Regions from separate parts of the Limosilactobacillus sp. genome, predicted to be linked through region 2. Evidence: riboswitches for the same ligand, from Rfam matches in the RefSeq annotation. Region 2 holds a riboswitch; each other region holds the start of a gene.
What was found. Region 2 has a riboswitch for thiamine pyrophosphate ahead of LKE23_RS05850 (ECF transporter S component). Riboswitches for the same ligand answer to the same signal wherever they lie in the genome.
Positions count from the first base shown of each region.

Region 1: it holds a riboswitch for thiamine pyrophosphate, as region 2 does, so the genes downstream of both, thiM (hydroxyethylthiazole kinase) here and LKE23_RS05850 (ECF transporter S component) in region 2, are expected to answer to the same signal.
Region 3: it holds a riboswitch for thiamine pyrophosphate, as region 2 does, so the genes downstream of both, cytX (putative hydroxymethylpyrimidine transporter CytX) here and LKE23_RS05850 (ECF transporter S component) in region 2, are expected to answer to the same signal.

Region 1 covers NZ_JAKVPE010000001.1:461,399-467,210, forward strand. Annotated here, with positions in the region: gene xerS (tyrosine recombinase XerS) at 1-798, shown strand, start outside; gene LKE23_RS02215 (hypothetical protein) at 934-1,746, opposite strand; partial or broken gene LKE23_RS02220 (patatin-like phospholipase family protein) at 1,870-2,731, shown strand; TPP riboswitch at 2,784-2,890, shown strand; gene thiM (hydroxyethylthiazole kinase) at 2,986-3,783, shown strand; gene thiD (bifunctional hydroxymethylpyrimidine kinase/phosphomethylpyrimidine kinase) at 3,776-4,585, shown strand; gene thiE (thiamine phosphate synthase) at 4,588-5,235, shown strand; gene LKE23_RS02240 (hypothetical protein) at 5,574-5,812, shown strand, end outside.
Region 2 covers NZ_JAKVPE010000001.1:1,249,125-1,254,936, forward strand. Annotated here, with positions in the region: gene LKE23_RS05830 (NAD(P)/FAD-dependent oxidoreductase) at 1-600, opposite strand, end outside; gene LKE23_RS05835 (nucleoside hydrolase) at 776-1,738, shown strand; gene LKE23_RS05840 (TetR/AcrR family transcriptional regulator) at 1,801-2,313, opposite strand; gene LKE23_RS05845 (sulfite exporter TauE/SafE family protein) at 2,323-3,108, opposite strand; TPP riboswitch at 3,226-3,315, shown strand; gene LKE23_RS05850 (ECF transporter S component) at 3,411-3,971, shown strand; gene LKE23_RS05855 (ATP-binding cassette domain-containing protein) at 3,976-5,373, shown strand; gene LKE23_RS05860 (energy-coupling factor transporter transmembrane component T family protein) at 5,376-5,812, shown strand, end outside.
Region 3 covers NZ_JAKVPE010000001.1:394,040-399,851, reverse strand. Annotated here, with positions in the region: gene LKE23_RS01885 (alpha/beta hydrolase) at 1-468, opposite strand, end outside; gene LKE23_RS01880 (ATP-binding protein) at 597-2,924, opposite strand; TPP riboswitch at 3,108-3,214, shown strand; gene cytX (putative hydroxymethylpyrimidine transporter CytX) at 3,284-4,468, shown strand; gene LKE23_RS01870 (helix-turn-helix domain-containing protein) at 5,032-5,358, opposite strand; gene LKE23_RS01865 (IS30 family transposase) at 5,677-5,812, shown strand, end outside.

The DNA.
Region 1 (5,812 bases), 790 kb from region 2:
GGGCACCTCAATTCGCCGACCTCAATCAACCGGTCAATTAACGCTCTGCGTTCGCTGTTCAAATTCTTGACGGTCACCGCCGACGTCAAGGACGGTGAGCCATACTTTTACCGCAACGTCATGTTGAAGATCGACTCGCTCAACGATACCAAGACCCTGAACTACCGGGCCCACAACCTTGCCTCCCACATGTACCGGGGACAGATGAAGTTCGACTTCATTAACTTCATCGAAAACGAATATCCTCAGAAGTGTGATAAGCGTGCCCGTCCCGCCTTCATGCGCAACAAGGAGCGTGACATCGCCATCATCACTCTGATTCTGGGCACCGGCGTTCGGGTTTCGGAGGCCGCCAACGTCAACCTGGCCGACCTCAACCTCAAGCAAAAGCTGCTCGACGTCACTCGGAAAGGTGGGCAGCGGGATGCCGTCCCAATTGCTCCCTGGGCCCTGCCCTACATCCAGGCCTACCTGGCAATTCGCGCCCAGCGTTACCACGCCTTGAAGAAGGATACGGCCTGTTTCTTAACGGTCTACCATGGTGAAACGCGCCGGATGACGGCCAACTCGATTGAGCGAATGGTTAAGAAGTATTCCACGGCCTTTGGGCATCCGCTGACCCCCCACAAGCTTCGTCACACCCTGGCCTCGGAACTCTACAACGTCACCAAGGACCAGGTGTTGGTCGCCCAGCAATTAGGACAGAAGGGCACTTCGGCAACCGACCTCTATACCCACGTCGACCAAAAGCAGCAGCGCGCTGCCCTGGAAGAAATCAGCGAACATCCAGAAAAGTAAAAAAGAGGCTGAGAATTAACTCAGCCTCTTTGCTGTTATGTAGCTATAAATGCAACAGCGCGGTAGATGCCTAGCCAGCCTCGCGGGGGTGGGAAGACGAACTCGCAAGCGAGTTCTGTCCCACCGCCTTTTTGATTATAGAAATTGTTCATCCAATTCTTGATTCAGCAATGAGCGATAGCGCTGCAGGCGCTGGACCCGATCGATCACCTGTTGATCGAGCTGGGCGCGGCGGTGCGGTCCCCAGGAATCCGCCAGCTGCAATTTGCCACGGCTATCGAAACGGTAGCCACCCCACATGTGCTGACTGATCGGTGCCATCAAAAGCGAGTCGACCACCCGCAGGAGGCCAATCGTGTGCTGGTCATCAAGGTAGCCAAGCGCCACGACGTCCCGGGGGTCAATGTAGTTAAAGATCTGACAGCGCAGGTCCAGGGCTATCTGGCGCTGAGAATCGCCAAGCAGCCAGTAGAGATTGGGGCCTTCATAGAGCCAGGCCCCCGCCACCTGGTCGGGTGCAGCACAGTTTGCCAGGGCAAATTGGCCGTTGATCGAGCCGAGGGAATGACCATAGACATAAAAGCGGCAGGTGGGGTGCTGGTGGAGCAGCTTATTAAATTGTTGGGCGGCGGTCCACATCTCCTGGGGGATGGTCGGCACCTGATTCAAAATGGCCCCGCCAATCGGCAGGTTTACCCGCAGCCATTCGTTCGTCCAGGTGGTCGGGTCACCCTTGCGAATCCCGGACGAGCCACGCAGAAGGACGGTGACTTCATGGGGACCACTAATGACCACGGTGGCGCGAAAGCCATTCTCCGTCTGTATCAGTTGGCCGACCTGGCCAATGATGAGCCCATCCACTTGGACCGTTTCTCCCACCTGCCAGTCATGGTATTCGAGCTGGGCCAGTTGAACCCGCTGCTGATCCGTCAGTTTATCATTGATCATTGGTCATCCCTCCCTTATCTCTATTATCGACGATCCACCCAACTAGTGCAATCCCGTTGACATTCCCCGCTGCGGGTGTTGTATAATTTTGGGTAACACAAAATTTAAGGGAGCGTGGAGTGAATGCTATACAATGCAGCTTTGGTCTTGGAGGGTGGCGCCTTTCGTGGTCAGTACACGGCTGGGGTCGTGGATACTTTTTTAGCCCACCACATCGAGTTTGACAACGTCATCGGCGTTTCGGCCGGATCGCTGTGCGGGGCGAACTTTGTCTCCAAGCAGTACGGCCGGGCAGCGATGATCAACATCAATCATCGCCACGATCGCGACTACATTTCATTCTCGCACCTCCTTCACCGCCAAACGATCATCAACCTCGACTACCTATTCGAGGATCATGGTTGGCGCTGGGAAAACTTTAACGAACGGGCCTACGAGCGTTCGGCTTCTAACTTTACCGCCGTTGCCACCAGCATGGTCACCGGCAAGGCCGTCAAGCTTTACCAACCCGGTCGGCGAAGACCTCACCCGGGCCCTCAAGGCTTCTTCGTCGATGCCGATCATCGCGAAGCCGCAGCGGACGAGCAAGGGCCTGTGCCTGGACGGCGGGGTGGCTGACTCCATTCCTTACGACCTGGCCCAGCAGCAGGGCTACGATAAGATCGTGGTCATCCGGACCCGGGACATCACCTACCGTAAGGAGCCAACCAGCCGCACCCTTGCCAGCCTTTACGAGCGTTACTACGGCCGGGACTACCCACTCTTCGTCCGAGCCGCCATTAATCGGCCAACCGTCTACAATCAACAGGTCGAGGAAATCAACCGACTGACCAGGGAGAAAAAGCTCTTCACCATCGCTCCCCAACAGCCAGTCAGGGTTAGCCGGATTGAGGGAAACGTTAAAAAATTACGTCAGCTGTACGAAACCGGCCAGCACGAGGCCGGCATGATCCTGCCGCAAATGATTAAATACTTGGAGCGGTAACCTTTTCCCGCGAAAAGTGCTATACTGAATGATAGTTAGAAAATAAATAAACATTTTGCATTAGGAGTGTCCGTCTGCCGGACTGAGATGCGCTCAAAAGCGTGGATCCTATGAACCTGTCAAGCCAGTACTTGCGGAGGGAAATGCGGACGAAAGAAATAATCCCCATCAGACCAACGTAAGTCTGGTGGGGATTTTCTAATAATGTGCCCAAAGTGTGCCCGGAAGGAGTGAATATTTTGAATTGTAATAATTTGCCATACGCATTAATTGATCGTTTACGGCAAGCCAATCCAGTCGTCCTGACGGTGGCCAACAGCGTCACCATTGATAAGGTGGCAGACGGGCTGAGTGCAATCGGCGCTTCACCAATCATGTCCAAGGAGCCTGCCGAGGCCGCGGCAATGGTCCAACTGGCCAACGCGATTACCATCAACCTCGGAACGATTACCGAAGCCCAGCTGAAACAAATTCGGGCGGTTCTGGACGCCAACGCCAACCGGCTGCCCGTTGTCCTCGACCCGGTCGCCGTCGGCAGCGTTCCCTATCGTCTTAAAATTGCCCACCAGCTTTTGGCGGACTACCACTTTACGGTCATCCGGGGAAACGCGGGTGAAATTGCGGCCTTGACCGGGGCCAAATGGCAAGCCCACGGCATCGACGCCGGTCAGGGCAGCATGGACCTAGCCACCATCGCCCAACAGTGTGCCCACCAGTACCACTCCCTCGTTGCGCTGTCCGGGCCCACCGACTTCGTCACCGACGGCCAGGACGTCTTTACCAACCCGCTGGGTGATCAATATTTGGCACTGAACGTTGGCAGCGGGGACATGCTGTCCAGTACCCTGGCGGCCTACCTAGCGCTAGGAGAAGCGCCGCTGCCAACGTGCAGTCTCGCCTGCCAGACCTTTGCCTTTGCTGGCGTTCAGGCGGCAAGGGATGTCCGGGGGCTCGGGCAGTGGCAAAGTCGGTTTTTCGATGAATTATGTCAGCTCACCAGCACAAGCGTGCAAGAGGGCGTCGTAGAAAGGATGAATAAAAACAATGACTAATGATTTTCCACAAGCTTTGACAATTGCCGGTACCGATAGCGGCGGTGGCGCCGGGATCGCGGCCGATTTCAAAACAATGCAGATGCGCCATGTCTTCGCAACCATGGTGGTGGTAGCCGTGACCGCGCAAAATACGCTCGGCGTCCAGGATGCCTTCCCGATGCCGCCGAAAATGATCGACGAACAGTTTGCCTCCCTGGCGGCCGACCTGAACATCCGGGCCTGCAAGACGGGAATGCTGGCCGACGTCCCGCGGGTCAAGGCGGTGGTGGCCAATCTGAAGAAGTACGATTTTGGGCCCCTGACCGTTGATCCGGTCATGATTGCCAAGGGCGGGGCTAAGCTGCTCAGCGATGACGCCATCGCGGTCGTCCGGGATGAGCTCCTGCCGCTCGCCGACCTGGTTACGCCCAACCTGCCGGAAGCCGAGGAGCTGACGGGGATGAAGATCGAGACGGAAGATGAAATGGTCACTGCCGGCAAGAAGCTCCAGTCCCTGGGCGCCAAGAACGTCCTCGTCAAGGGTGGTCACTTCCACGATGCCAACGCCGCCAACGACTTTGTTCTCCTCGAAAACGGTGAAAACTTCTGGATGACCTCGCCGCGGGTTGCCACCCATAACACTCACGGAACTGGGGACACCATTTCCGCCTGCATCACCGCCGAGCTGGCTAAGGGCCACACGATGGAGGAAGCCATTCGGACCGGAAAGGCTTATGTCGAGGCCACCATTCGCGATGGTATCAATGTCGGCCACGGTCACGGTCCGCTGAACCACTGGGCGCAGATCAAGGAGGACTAATCATGCAATTCAAGCCAACAATGCTGCGGGCCTACCTGGTCGGCGGAACCCAGGACACCCACAACGATTCACAGGAATTCCTACAGAAGGTTGAGCTGGCCATGCAGGCAGGAATTACAGCCTTCCAGTACCGCGAAAAGGGGGCTTCACGGCTTAGCAACTCGGAAAAATTACAGATGGCCCAGCAACTGCGTGAGCTGACCCGCCACTACCAAATTCCCTACTTCATCGATGACGACGAGGAGCTGGCACTGCAGGTGGGAGCGGATGGGGTCCACGTCGGTCAAAAGGACCAGCGGATTGAAACCGTCATCCAGCGAGCGGCGGGTCAGCTGATGATCGGCTACTCCTGCAACACCTTGCCCGAAATTGCCAAGGCCAACCAGCTGACCGCTGTTGATTATATCGGTGCCGGCCCGGTCTTCCCAACCAGTTCCAAGGACGATGCCGACCCGGCACTGGGCTGCAACAAACTTCGGCAACTGGTCCAGGCCAGTCACCACCCGATCGTTGCGATTGGCGGCCTGAGTGCCGCTAATCTGGCCGCCACCGCCCATACCGGTGTGGCGGGCGGTTCCGTGATTTCAATGGTCTTGCAGAGTTCTGACATTCCTGGTGCCGTTGCTCAATTGCTAAATGCATTTAAGTAAAAAGAAAAACGTCCAGCACCACTCCATGCTGAACGCTTCCCTTATCCAATTAACAGTAGGTACTAACATCATACCCACGATAAACATTATACTATACAAATCATGCACGATTGTCTAAATTTAGCAACTTTTATAATTTAGCAAGGTTCTCCGACAAGGCCAGGAGAACGAATGAAGCAACGACCAGGACCGTCAGGGCGATCACGTACTTACGCTGTGGATCCATTTTCTTCATGATTAACCCCTCCCTCACCTCTTAGTATAGCTCACTTTACAGCATAGTAGACATTTAACCGCTCGTGAGTTAAATTAGGAAGGAACAAAAGGAGTTGAAGAAGATGGCAGAGACAGACTACCAGTACGATGACCAGGGCTTTCGCGAGGATCTGAAGGACAAGCCCGATGTTCTCCACCAGCCGGATGCCGATCGTTCGGCCTGGGAGGTGCAAACGCTGGACTACGACACAACGCTTGCCCTTCTCAAGGGGGACGAGGCCGTAAAGCCGGAGTACCAATTTGACGACCAGGTCCTAGAAAAGCTCAAAAAGGACGTTCCAGAAATCGACGGAACCGCAAC
Region 2 (5,812 bases):
AGACTGCTTCAGGCGCGTCACCGTGTGCTCCAACCCCCGGAACTGGTTGCGCCGGTGAACCAGGTAAACCTCCTTAGCAAGCGGCTCCAGCATCAGCGCAATGTCAATGGCAGAATCGCCGCCACCAAAAACGGCCACCCGCTGCCCGGCAAAATCAGCCTTGTGGGTGACAAAGTAGTGTAACTGGTGCCCTTCCAACTCTTTAGCGCCATCCAAAGCCAGTGGCCGGGGAGTGAAGGCACCATTCCCCAGGGCGATGATCACGGCCTTGGAATGTGAGGTACGGTCAGCGGACTTAATCGTAAAGGTCCCGTCGTCCTCCTTGACCACGTCGTCGACCGTCTCGTTGACAAACTGGTCTACGGGAGCAATCTTCAGCTGGTCCTTGAGGTGGTCAACGAGCTCCTGGCCCGTAACGCCCGGCAAGCCGGCTACGTCCCAGATCTGTTTTTCCGGGTAAAGGGCAGCCACCTGGCCCCCAAGCTGGGGCAGGCTTTCAATCAGCTGGGCGTGCAGCTCGTGCAGCCCGCAGTAGAATGCAGCAAACATCCCGGCGGGGCCCCCACCAATAATAGTTACATCATATTGTGATTCCGTCATCAAACACGGCCTTCTTTCTTCAAAACTTTGTTAAACTATTATAACATCTCGCAAAATAATTAAATTATTTTTGAAGCGCTACCAATTTTAACGTTTTACCTATTGTGTTTACCGAAAAACTAATCTATCATTAAAAGTGTAAATAAACTTTTCTTATTCTTTGGAGGGACTAAATATGGCTAAAAAGAAAATGATTCTTGACCTGGATACCGGTGTTGACGACGCTTTGGCAATTGCCTACGCCCTGGCTGCCCCTGAGGTCGACTTGATTGGGATCGTTAGTGCATTTGGTAACAATCGGCGTGACATCTGTGCCCAAAACAGCCTGAAGCTTCTGGAACTGTTGGGTCATCCTGAGGTTCCGGTTTACAACGGTGCCGACCACTCCTGCACGACCGACCACTTCGATCCAGAACAAGTTTCACTGGACATCCACGGTAACAACGGGATCGGTGAAGTCGAACTGCCAGACCCACAACGCAGCGTAGAAGAAGAGTCCGGCGTGGACTTCTACATTGACGCCGCCCACAAGTACGGCAAGGACCTGATCATCATCCCAACTGGTCCGATGACAACCCTGGCCGCTGCCCTCAAGAAGGATCCTGAAATTGCCCACCTGATCGGCAACGTCACCTTCATGGGTGGTGCCCTGACCGTTGAAGGGAACGTCAGCCCCGTTGCCGAAGCCAACATCCACCAGGATCCAAAGGCCTGCAACGAAGTCCTGACCTCCGACCTGCCACTGACGATGGTGGGCCTGGACGTTACTCTGCGGACCCTGCTGACCAAGAAGGAAACCGCTAAGTGGCGTGAACTCGGCACCAAGGCTGGGAAGGCCTACGCCGACATCACCGACTTCTACATCGACGCCTACTACAACCTCGACATCGACAAGAACGGTTGTGCCATTCACGATCCACTGGCCGTTGGTGTCGGGATCGACCCATCCTTCGTTACCACGCTGAGCCTCTTCGTTAAGTGTGTCTACGAGGAAGGTCCTTACTACGCACGGATCATTGGTGACAACGCCAAGTTGAACGATCCAAATCCAAACGTTAAGGTTGCCATCAACGTGGATAAGGAACGTTACTTAAACGTCTTCATGGACCTGCTGACCAACCTGTTCAAGGAACACTAGTCCACAAAAATAAACACTTCTAACCAAAAGGGATGAAGCCGCCAATGACTTCATCCCTTTTGTTATTCCGTAATCTTCTCCAGCATTCTCTTGAGCCGCGCCAAGGCTTGGTCGCGGTCGTCCGGCACCAGCAGGCATTCCTTGATGGTGGCGTGGCACAGGGTCATCACCGCCCATTGCGTGTCGGTCTGCGGCTCCAGCTGCGTCCCGTTTTCCTGCGGCAGCATCCCCTCGTTGGTCAGGAAATGGTTACGAACAAATTGGTAGTAGGGTCCCTGGTGAACCCGGTCGACGAACTCAGCGACCATTTGGTAGTAGTCCAGCGCGGCAAAGTGCTGCCCCGCCTGGCCCAGGGGAACGTGAATCGCCACCAGGACTTCTTGCAGGAGGTAGAGGTAGGCATCCGTCAGATCCGCAAAATACTTATAGAAGGCGCCGCGCGAAATCTGGGCATCCTTGATGATCCGGGCCACCTCGGCCGTCGCCAGGCTGTGCTGGCTGAATTCATTTAATAGGGCGGTCCGAATCCGCTGCTTTTTAGCGTCCTTGAGGTTGGTAAAGGTTCGACTTGGCATTGGCATTCCTCACATCATGTTTCTAATTACCAGGGAGACGGCCAGCACCAAGGCCCCGATCCCAACGATGATTTGCATCAAACGGCCGGGGAGGTGCCGGACAATGATCGGCCCGAGGATTCCGCCGAGGATGTTTCCCAGGAAAAGCGGGATCACGTAGTTCCAGTGGATTCCCGCCTCCAAGAAGAAGATGATGGCGGCCATCGTGTTGGTGGCCGTCATGGTCACGTTCTTCAGGGCGTTATTGATGGCAAAGGACTGCTGACTGTTGACAACGGTCAAGAGCGTCAGCATCATCACTCCGGCACCCGAGTTAAAGTAGCCGGCGTAGAGGCCGACCAAAAAGATCCCGACCCAGGCCAGCGCCCGGTGCAGGCGGGACCGACCGAATGCCCGACTGTTTTGAACCAGTTCGGGGCGAGCCTGGCGTGGCCGGTGGGGAAAGAGCAGGACGATCCCCGCGGCCCCGATACAGAAGGGTACCAGTTCCTTAAAGTACTTGCTCGGCAGGGTGAAGAGGAGAACGGCCCCGATCATTGACCCTACCAGAACGACCGGGATCATCAGCCACATCTGCTTGCGGTTGTGACGGAGCTCCCGGGCCGAGGCGAAGACCGAGCTGTACCCACTGGCCACCGTCGAATAGCTACTGGTCACGTTTGCAATCACCGGTGGCAAGCCCAACGCCAGCAGCGAGGGGTATGATATTAACGATGCTAGTCCCGCGGCCGCGCTCGTGATCCCGGCACAGATGCCGACAACAACCAATAAAGCAAAAAAAGTTAATCCAGACATTCTACAACCTCACAAATTTATTGACACCAACTATTATAGACGCTGTCACCCAGTCCTGCACCTCTTTCTCTAATTTGAACTTTATCCCCAAGTTATGTATCATAAGTAGTGAGATTAATACGATGTCTGGGGTGCCGGATGGCTGAGATAATACCCATTGAACCTGAACTGGACAATACCAGCGGAGGGAGATTCGGTAAATAATAAGAGAAACAATTCTGCCCCACAATGACTGCATTGTGGGGCCTTTTTCTTACCCGTTGACCGCCTTAATCTAAATCTCACTTTAAGGAGTCTTTCTGATGCACAAAAGAAGTTTTCACCTACGCGATATCATTCTGCTGGCCCTGATCGGGATCATCTTCGGGGTCATCTACTACGCGGCCAGCTTCGTCTACAACGGGCTGACATTGCTGCTGACGCCAATCGGCTACGGCCCGATGGCTAACGACATCACCATGGGAATCTGGTGCATGGCCGGTCCCCTCGCCGGTTTCATGTTCCGCCTGCCCGGCTCGTCCTTTCTTGGCGAGTTTCTCGGAGCGGCCGTCGAAATGTTTCTCGGTGACCAGTGGGGAGCTTCCAACCTGATCTCCGGGGCCGTCCAAGGGGTCGCCACCGAACTGGGCTTTACCGTCACCCTCTACAAGCTTTATAACTGGCTGACCGTCCTGACGGTTTCGCTTTCGACGACCCTGATCACCTTCGGCTGGGACTGGTTCCGGAACGGCTACAGCCACTTCGCCGGCCACATGCTGATTGTGATGTTTGTGGTACGCTTCCTGTCGATCTTCTTCTTCAGTGGCGTCCTCAACAAGCTGATCATCAACATGCTCAACCGGGCCCACGTCATTAAGGAGTAAGCCAATGAACGCTATTCAAACCGACCGGCTGACCTTTCGTTTTGAACACCAGCAGCCAATCCTTGACCAGGTTGATGTTGAATTTCCGCTGGGCCAGAGCGCGCTCGTCGTCGGTCCCTCCGGCTGCGGTAAGTCGACCCTCTTGAAAATCATTGCCGGCCTGTTGCCGAAATACGGGGGCGAAGTAACCAGCGGGCGGGTCGTTGTCCCCACGGATAGCGGCCACCGTCCCCGGATCGGAATGCTCTTTCAGGATCCGGCCATGCAGTTTGCCATGGACACGCCCCAACACGAGATGGAATTCACCCTTGAGAACTGCCAGGTTCCCGCAGAAAAGATGGCGGAACGAATCCAGCAGGCGGCCGCGTTTTGCCAGGTGACGGATTTCCTCGACCGCAAAATTGCGACCCTGTCCGGTGGCCAGCAGCAACGGGTTGCCCTGGCCGTGGTTCTGGTCATGCGCCCGGAAATCCTCCTGCTGGACGAACCCTTCGCCAGCATCGACGAGGCCAACCGCCGTTTTTTGATCGCCCAGCTAGCCAAATGGCAGAAGCATTCCGGCCACACCCTGATCGTCACCGACCACGACTGCCATGGTTATTCCAGATTGGATCCGCGGGTCTACCGCTTTAACGACCACCAGGTTCAATTGATCAGCCCCGACCAGGGACGGGCCTTGATTGCCCAGGCCGACAACGCCAGCCAGGAACCGCTGCACACGGCCGTTCCCGATTCTACGACACCGGCGATTATGCGACTGGACGGTTTGACTATCGAACGGGGTGACAGCCGACTGATCAAGGACGCCAGCCTGCCGATCGTCGAAAACAAGATTACCCTGCTGACCGGAGCCAACGGGGTGGGCAAGTCGACCCTCTTCAAGGCCCTGACCCGCCTGATCTCTTATCGGGGAAACATTTCCTACCGGGAAACCGATATTGCCAAATTATCACCCGGGAAATATCACCAGCAGGTTGGGATGGTCTTTCAGCAGGCCAACGACCAGTTCCTCAACGTCACGGTGGCTGAAGAACTGGATCTCAGCGCCAAGCACCAGCGGCAGCCGGTCCTAACCAATGACCACCTGCAAGCGATCCTGGAAGATTTTGGCCTGGCGGGAATGGAAAACCGGGTCGTCTACTCCCTCAGCGGGGGCCAGCGCAAAAAGCTTCAGCTCCTGGTAATGCTGATGATCGGCCACCCGGTTCTGCTCCTGGACGAACCCTTCGCCGGGCTTGATCGAAAATCGCTTGCGGTCGTGATTGACCTGATCAAGCGTTGCCAGCGGGCCCTGCCACAAACAATCGTCATCATCAGTCACCAGCTGGCCGGACTCGACCGCCTGGTTGACTACCACCTGCACCTGGCTGACCAGCGCCTGACCTACCTGGGAGGTGAATAACCATGAATCCAAGCTTGAAACTCTTTCTCGCGGTGATCATCGCCCTCGAGGTGACCTTCACCACCCACCTCTACACCAACGTGGTCATCATTGTCCTGGCCCTGATCTACCTGCTCGTCCACCACGTCAATGGCCGCCACCTGGTCATGCTGCTCCTGATCACAGCCATCCCGGCCCTGGCAATTTTCGCAACGATTGCCTTCTTCAGCCCCCAGCGCAATGTTTACTTTGCCTGGGTCCTTGTCACCCGGATCTACGTCTACGTCACGGCCGGGTCGGCAGTCAGCCTGACGACAACGCCCCTCCTGCTCGTCCGGTCGCTGGAACAGGACTGCCACCTGCCGAGCAAATTTGCCTACGGGATCCTGGCCGCCCTTAACCTGCTGCCGAAAATCCGCCAAGAAGTCAAGATCATCCGGATCGCCGGACAGATGCGGGG
Region 3 (5,812 bases), 860 kb from region 2:
GATGAATTCGGTCCCGCCATACGAATGGGCAATGACGTTGGTCCGCTTAATTCCGTAGTGGGTCCGCAAATAAATTAGGACGTGACGCAGCTGGGTAACCTGGGGATGGTATGTTCCGCTATAGTTCCAGTCAAACAGCACCTGGATCAGGGCGTTCTTTTGCCCGTGCCAACTCCCGCTGACCCGGATGTGATTACGCGGTGAAACCCAAACGGTCATCACTTTCTGGGCGACGTTTTGCCGCTGATAGGTCTTAATCAGCCGGTTGTAGGTAACCGTGTTGCCACCCCAGCCGGGGATGAGCAGCGTTGGTACCCGGGAATAATGAGTATCATCCCGATAGGCATGCGAATTGAGTGTCTGCCCGGCAGTCCCCCGCAGAAGGAAGGCCTGGGTTAACACGAGGACGAGGCATAATCCCCCCAGCCCGTAGCCAATAAATTTGCCAATTTTATGGAGACGTTGCATCTAATCAGCTCTTTTCACCATTTCGTCTATCATTATTATCGCGCAAGTTCGCCCGGTTGGTGAATAAAATCAATTAAATTTAAAACAAAACGTGACAAAGCGGATAATTGCTTTGCCACGTTTTGGCCTTAACCGAATAACCGGGCCCAAAAGCCCTTCTTTTTAACTGGCTTTTCTTCTTGCGAGACAGTTTGTTGGTCATCATTTGTCTCTGGGGATGATGTTTCAGAGCTCGTCTCGGAATTCTTAGCATATGGGTTGCGCTCTCCAATCCACTTGAAGAAGTCCGGGGCCTTGATCTCCACGAACTTCCCCCGCTTACCGTTAATGCCGTCGACGCAGAGTTCGATCGGCAGGGCGTTCCGGTACTTCTCGATGCTATCGGCCGAGAAACCGTTAAAGGTATTGAGCTTGGAGATGTCAAACAAGAGACTGTCGTCGGCCTCGCGATACTTGAAGTCGTCGGCCTGGGTGACATACAATTTCGCCCAGCTATTCCGGGAGCTCTCCTGGAAGTCATCGCAGATCTGATCCGCAAAGTAGGCTGGCACTTCCATTCCGGCCATCTTGTAGTAGTCCCGGAAGATCTGCCGGGTGTTTGACAGGAAGTCAAGCTGGCCGTTAGCGGTGTTGAAGTCCCGCCATGGGGTCTCATCGTCCTCAAGCAGGTTAGCCATCCGCATTACGAAGTCCTTGAAGAGCGTGTTGTTGAGGGTCTGGCGAACGTTGTAGATGTACTTGTTAGCCTCGCCCTTTTGCCGGTCGTCGATCACCTTATCCATCTGCAGGTAGTAGGTTCGTCGTGCGGTTTCACGAAGCATCGTAAATCCGGAATCGTAGTTGGTCGTCCCAATTAAGGGTGCGATTGGGTGGGGATTGTTGATCAACTCGTTCATCGTATCCACTACCAGGTGCCGACTGTACTGATCCTGCTGGAAGAAGTACGGTTCAATCTCATCCAGCAGAACCGGATAGGAGCTTCCCTGCTTCATGTAGTGCTCAATAGCTTCGACCGTCTTGGTTTTCTTTTGGGCGGTATCACTTGGGTAAATCGTCCCAAAGTCGATCAGTGAGCGGTCGGTGTTCCAAGTCAGCTGATTAATGATCCGCAAAAGTGTTGACTTCCCGGAACCGGCCGTTGCTCCCAACACCAGGAAGTTCGGCACATCATTCCCGTCCTCGGGGTTCAGGCTGGCCTTCTGACGAATTTCCCACAGGAAGGGTGCGGTAAAGGCGTAAAGGATTGCTTCGTAGAATCGTTTCCCGTAATCGTCGTCGTAGTCTACCACGTACTTCCGGTAGCCATCCAAGACGGCATTGATGCTCTTCAGGCCATCGCGAATCTGGCTGATTGTTGCTAGCTTGCCAAAGGGAATTGGGTGGGTTCCGGCATCGTTCGGCACGTAAAGGCCACTATTATTGGCCAATAGGTTCCGCTCCATTGGTCGATCGTAAAGGAAGGTCGTGTATTTCTTTTCAGCCTTGCGCTGCTGTGGCGTCATGCCACTGATCAGGGCCTGCTGAACCTGCTGGTAGATTTTTTCACGAGTCTTGATCTTTGGCTTGGCTGCCCGTGGTGAAACCGACCCCTTCTGCAGGGTGTAGATCGTGTCATGCTGCTTGACGTCCCGCTCAATTGCTTCCTTTGTCTGCGAACGGTTGGTTGTCACCTCACGCATCGCAAGCGTGGTCGCTTCTGGAATCAGTTTCTTATCCAAGAGCTGTTGAACGTCGTGACTGATGATGTCGGTCATGTCCGCCGCGGCAATCTGATCAGTTGTCTCGTTATCAAGGATCACCACCTGATTGCCGGTGGTGGTCTGCTTGTCCTTGGCCCCCTCGTCCAGCTGTGCTTGCGCGGCCTTCAGGAGGTTAGCCGTGAAATATGGCCGCAGAACGGGTTTAATATCCTTCTTAAAATGTTCGCTAAGGTTTTGGAACAGCCGAATATCGCTATCAAAGACCAGAATTTCCTCAAAGCGATTTTGGCCCTTATCAAAGTCTTTCTGATCAAGATTGATGCTCCCGAGGATTACCCGCGTATCGTGCGTTTCCGAATTGCTGAGCAGGTAGAATTGGGAATGCAAGGCCTGCGCCGGTGAGATTTCAACGCTAAACAGGCCATTCAGCACGTTTGCCTGGTTGGCACTAGTCAAGCCTTCGAAAAGCTTAGCCGGCTGCTTATTGGCCATTGCTAAGAGAGCGTTGGCTAACGCTTCTTTGGTGATCTCGTCCTCAGCAGTATTAGCATCAGCAGTTACTGGCGTTTTCAGAGCGATCTCGACTTGAATGAATTTGCTCAGGTAATCGTTGATGAAATCGGCCGTCACTGCTCCCGTGACCGCAGTTAAACGGTTAAAGCGGTGGGCATCAAAGAGCTGGCTCACCTTCATCGGTGGTGTTTCTTGGCCGTTGAAAACGATATGAATTTTATTTAAGCTTGGATCATTAGTCATAAATGTTATCCTTTACTTTTCTGGTGTATTTATCATTATTTTCGTTGATTTAGCGCGATTTTTCAAGTTTTGGCTGTTCTTTTTTATTGTTTTAGTTTTGAATTTAGTTAAAGTAAATTGCTGCTAACATCTCAATGACTAACTGTGGTTGACAAATTACTTAGATCTGCTATGTTAAAAGTGAAATAAATAACGGGGAGCTTGCAAACAGGCTGAGAGGAGACTGCGCGTCTCGACCCATTGAACCTGATTCGGATAATGCCAGCGAAGGGATCAAAAGTGGCGACCAGGCGAATTTCCCTGGTCGTTTTTTCTTGGGGACACTGTCCGAGCACAATATTAGAAGGACGGTGCTTACTGTGGAAAGAAGAACAAGTTTAACAGAGAATGGACTAATCTGGTGCGGTGCCGGAATTTCGATTGCGGAAATTCTAACCGGAACCTACCTCGCCCCGCTCGGCATGTGGCAGGGACTCTTAGTAATCCTGATTGGTCATTTGATCGGTTGCCTCCTGCTCTTCTTGTCGGGCGTGATTGGTGGGCAGCAACGGCTCAGCGCCATGAATGCCACCAAGCTATCGTTTGGTCGACACGGCGCCTACCTCTTTGCCCTGCTCAATGTTCTCCAGTTGGTCGGTTGGACTGGAATCATGATCTACGATGGTGCCGTCGCCGCGAACGGCATTTGGCACTTTGGCCAGTGGCTCTGGGCACTTTTAATCGGGCTCCTGATTATTCTCTGGTTGCGGATCGGGATTCGGCACCTGCGAGGCTTTAACATCGTCGCCATTACGGTCCTGGTCATTTTGACGGCCATCCTATGTGGCGTTATCTTCACCCATCATCAGGTCTTGCCGGCTGGCGGTCAGCTTTCATGGGCCCAGGGAATGGAATTGGTTATTGCGATGCCCCTTTCCTGGCTCCCGCTGATCAGTGACTACACCTCCGCCGCTCAGCAACCGGTTGGCGCCAGTGCAGTCAGCGCCATTGTCTACGGCCTTACTTCTTGCTGGATGGCCTTTATTGGCCTTGGCGCGGCCCTGCTAACCAAGGATACCAACATCGCCACCATTATTCTGCGGGCTGGGCTGGGAAGCGCCGGCTTAATCATCGTCGTCTTCTCAACCGTCACTACCACCTTCATGGATGCCTACTCCGCAGGGATTTCCGCCAAGGCGATTTTTAGCAGTTGGTCGGGCACCCTAACTGCTATTGTCGCTACCATCATCGGAGTGATCGGCGCAATTACCCTGCCGATGGATAATTTTTCCAACTTTCTCTATTTGATTGGTTCTGTCTTCGCCCCAATGATCGCAGTTCAGCTGACCGATTACTTTCTTGTCCACGCGGATCATCGGCACCAAGAATTTTCCTGGCCAAACCTGCTGCTCTGGGCGGTTGGCTTTATCCTCTACCGGATCCTGATCAACCTTAACCTGCCCTGTGGCAGCACCGTGCCGACCATCCTGGTGGTAATGGTGCTGACCTGGCTGGTGCATCGGTTTGTTGTTAAGGCAGGGGCAAGCACTTCGGCTGATCATTAACTGCCTGCCCTTTTTTGTTTATATGATTAATGCCTAATGTGGTCCAGAGCAAACACAAAAATGACACAGAGATCAAATTTTAACGTTATTGGATGCCTTCTGCAGTGGAAAAAAGCCGGCGCATCCTATAATCGGCATCTACAACGAGGACACCCACCATTGCGAGTATCGCTACGAAAGCCAGTTCGCTCGGGCGCGACTCCGACATAAAAATAGATCCCGTAACCCAAGAATCGGTTACGGGATCTATTTTTTTACCGTAATTTTGCATACGATTTTCGGATCGTCTTCGATGACGATACACGCCGCGGAAAGAACATAAGAGAAATCGGCAGTGATCACAAAATGGACACCCGTCGTTTATTTCTCATTAATTAGGTAGAAGTTGACGTCACGATCGTTATTTATTAGCAGCGTTTCCGCTTTTGTCAAAATTCGACCAATTGCCACAAAAACCATCGATCATCGTTTAAGCCCTTTTGACATCATTTACCGTCAATTCGTCAAAATTTTGAAAAGCAATTTGTTAAATTAGAAAAGATTGCAATTCTGCCTATCTATTCCTATTTATTATTAGCTGTTTTCAATAATTCAACAAGCAGAGAGCTAAGGTGCTCGCTGGTCTGGGTATCAAGATCGTTTAATAAATCGTTTAATTCTTGTTGGTGTGGGCGGTTTGCCAACGTCTTGACGTCGTTATTTGTGAGATCGTCAACGCTAACATTTAACGCTTGCGCGATATGAACCAAGTTAACCGCGCTGAACTTATCAGCAACGCCCCGCTCAATCTTTGAGAGGTAGTTAGGTGTTAACCCGCTCATATCGGCTAGCTGTTCCTGCGTTAATTTTTGACGTCGTCGATGTTTAGAAATATTTTCGCCTATGCTCATGTGAACCGCCCTTTTTCAATAAGCATAGAAAAAAACGTTATTAACTTTCGACGTCTAATTTAATCAATTTTTATACTATAGTGATTCAATAGAATCAATAAGAGGTATAATAAATATGTTGATATGTTCGTATCAATAATAGCTATTATATATGAACAAAGGGAGGACGTAATTATGTCTAATACTAAAACTATTGAAAATCGGTAGATTATAGAATGAAGTTAGCCACCCAGTTGGTGGTAAATAAAAAACGCCATTCGGCGTGACATCAGGTATCATATTAAGTGAACCAAACCTATATGAAAGGATGTCCGTCAAATGACGCACTTAAATGATACCATGTCTACTATTTTATTGACTACTCATAAAAAGAATGCTCATCTTACTAAAGAAGAACGTGTGATGATTGCGACTTTAAAGTCGCAAGGACTTTCCAATCGCGCAATTGGTCGCC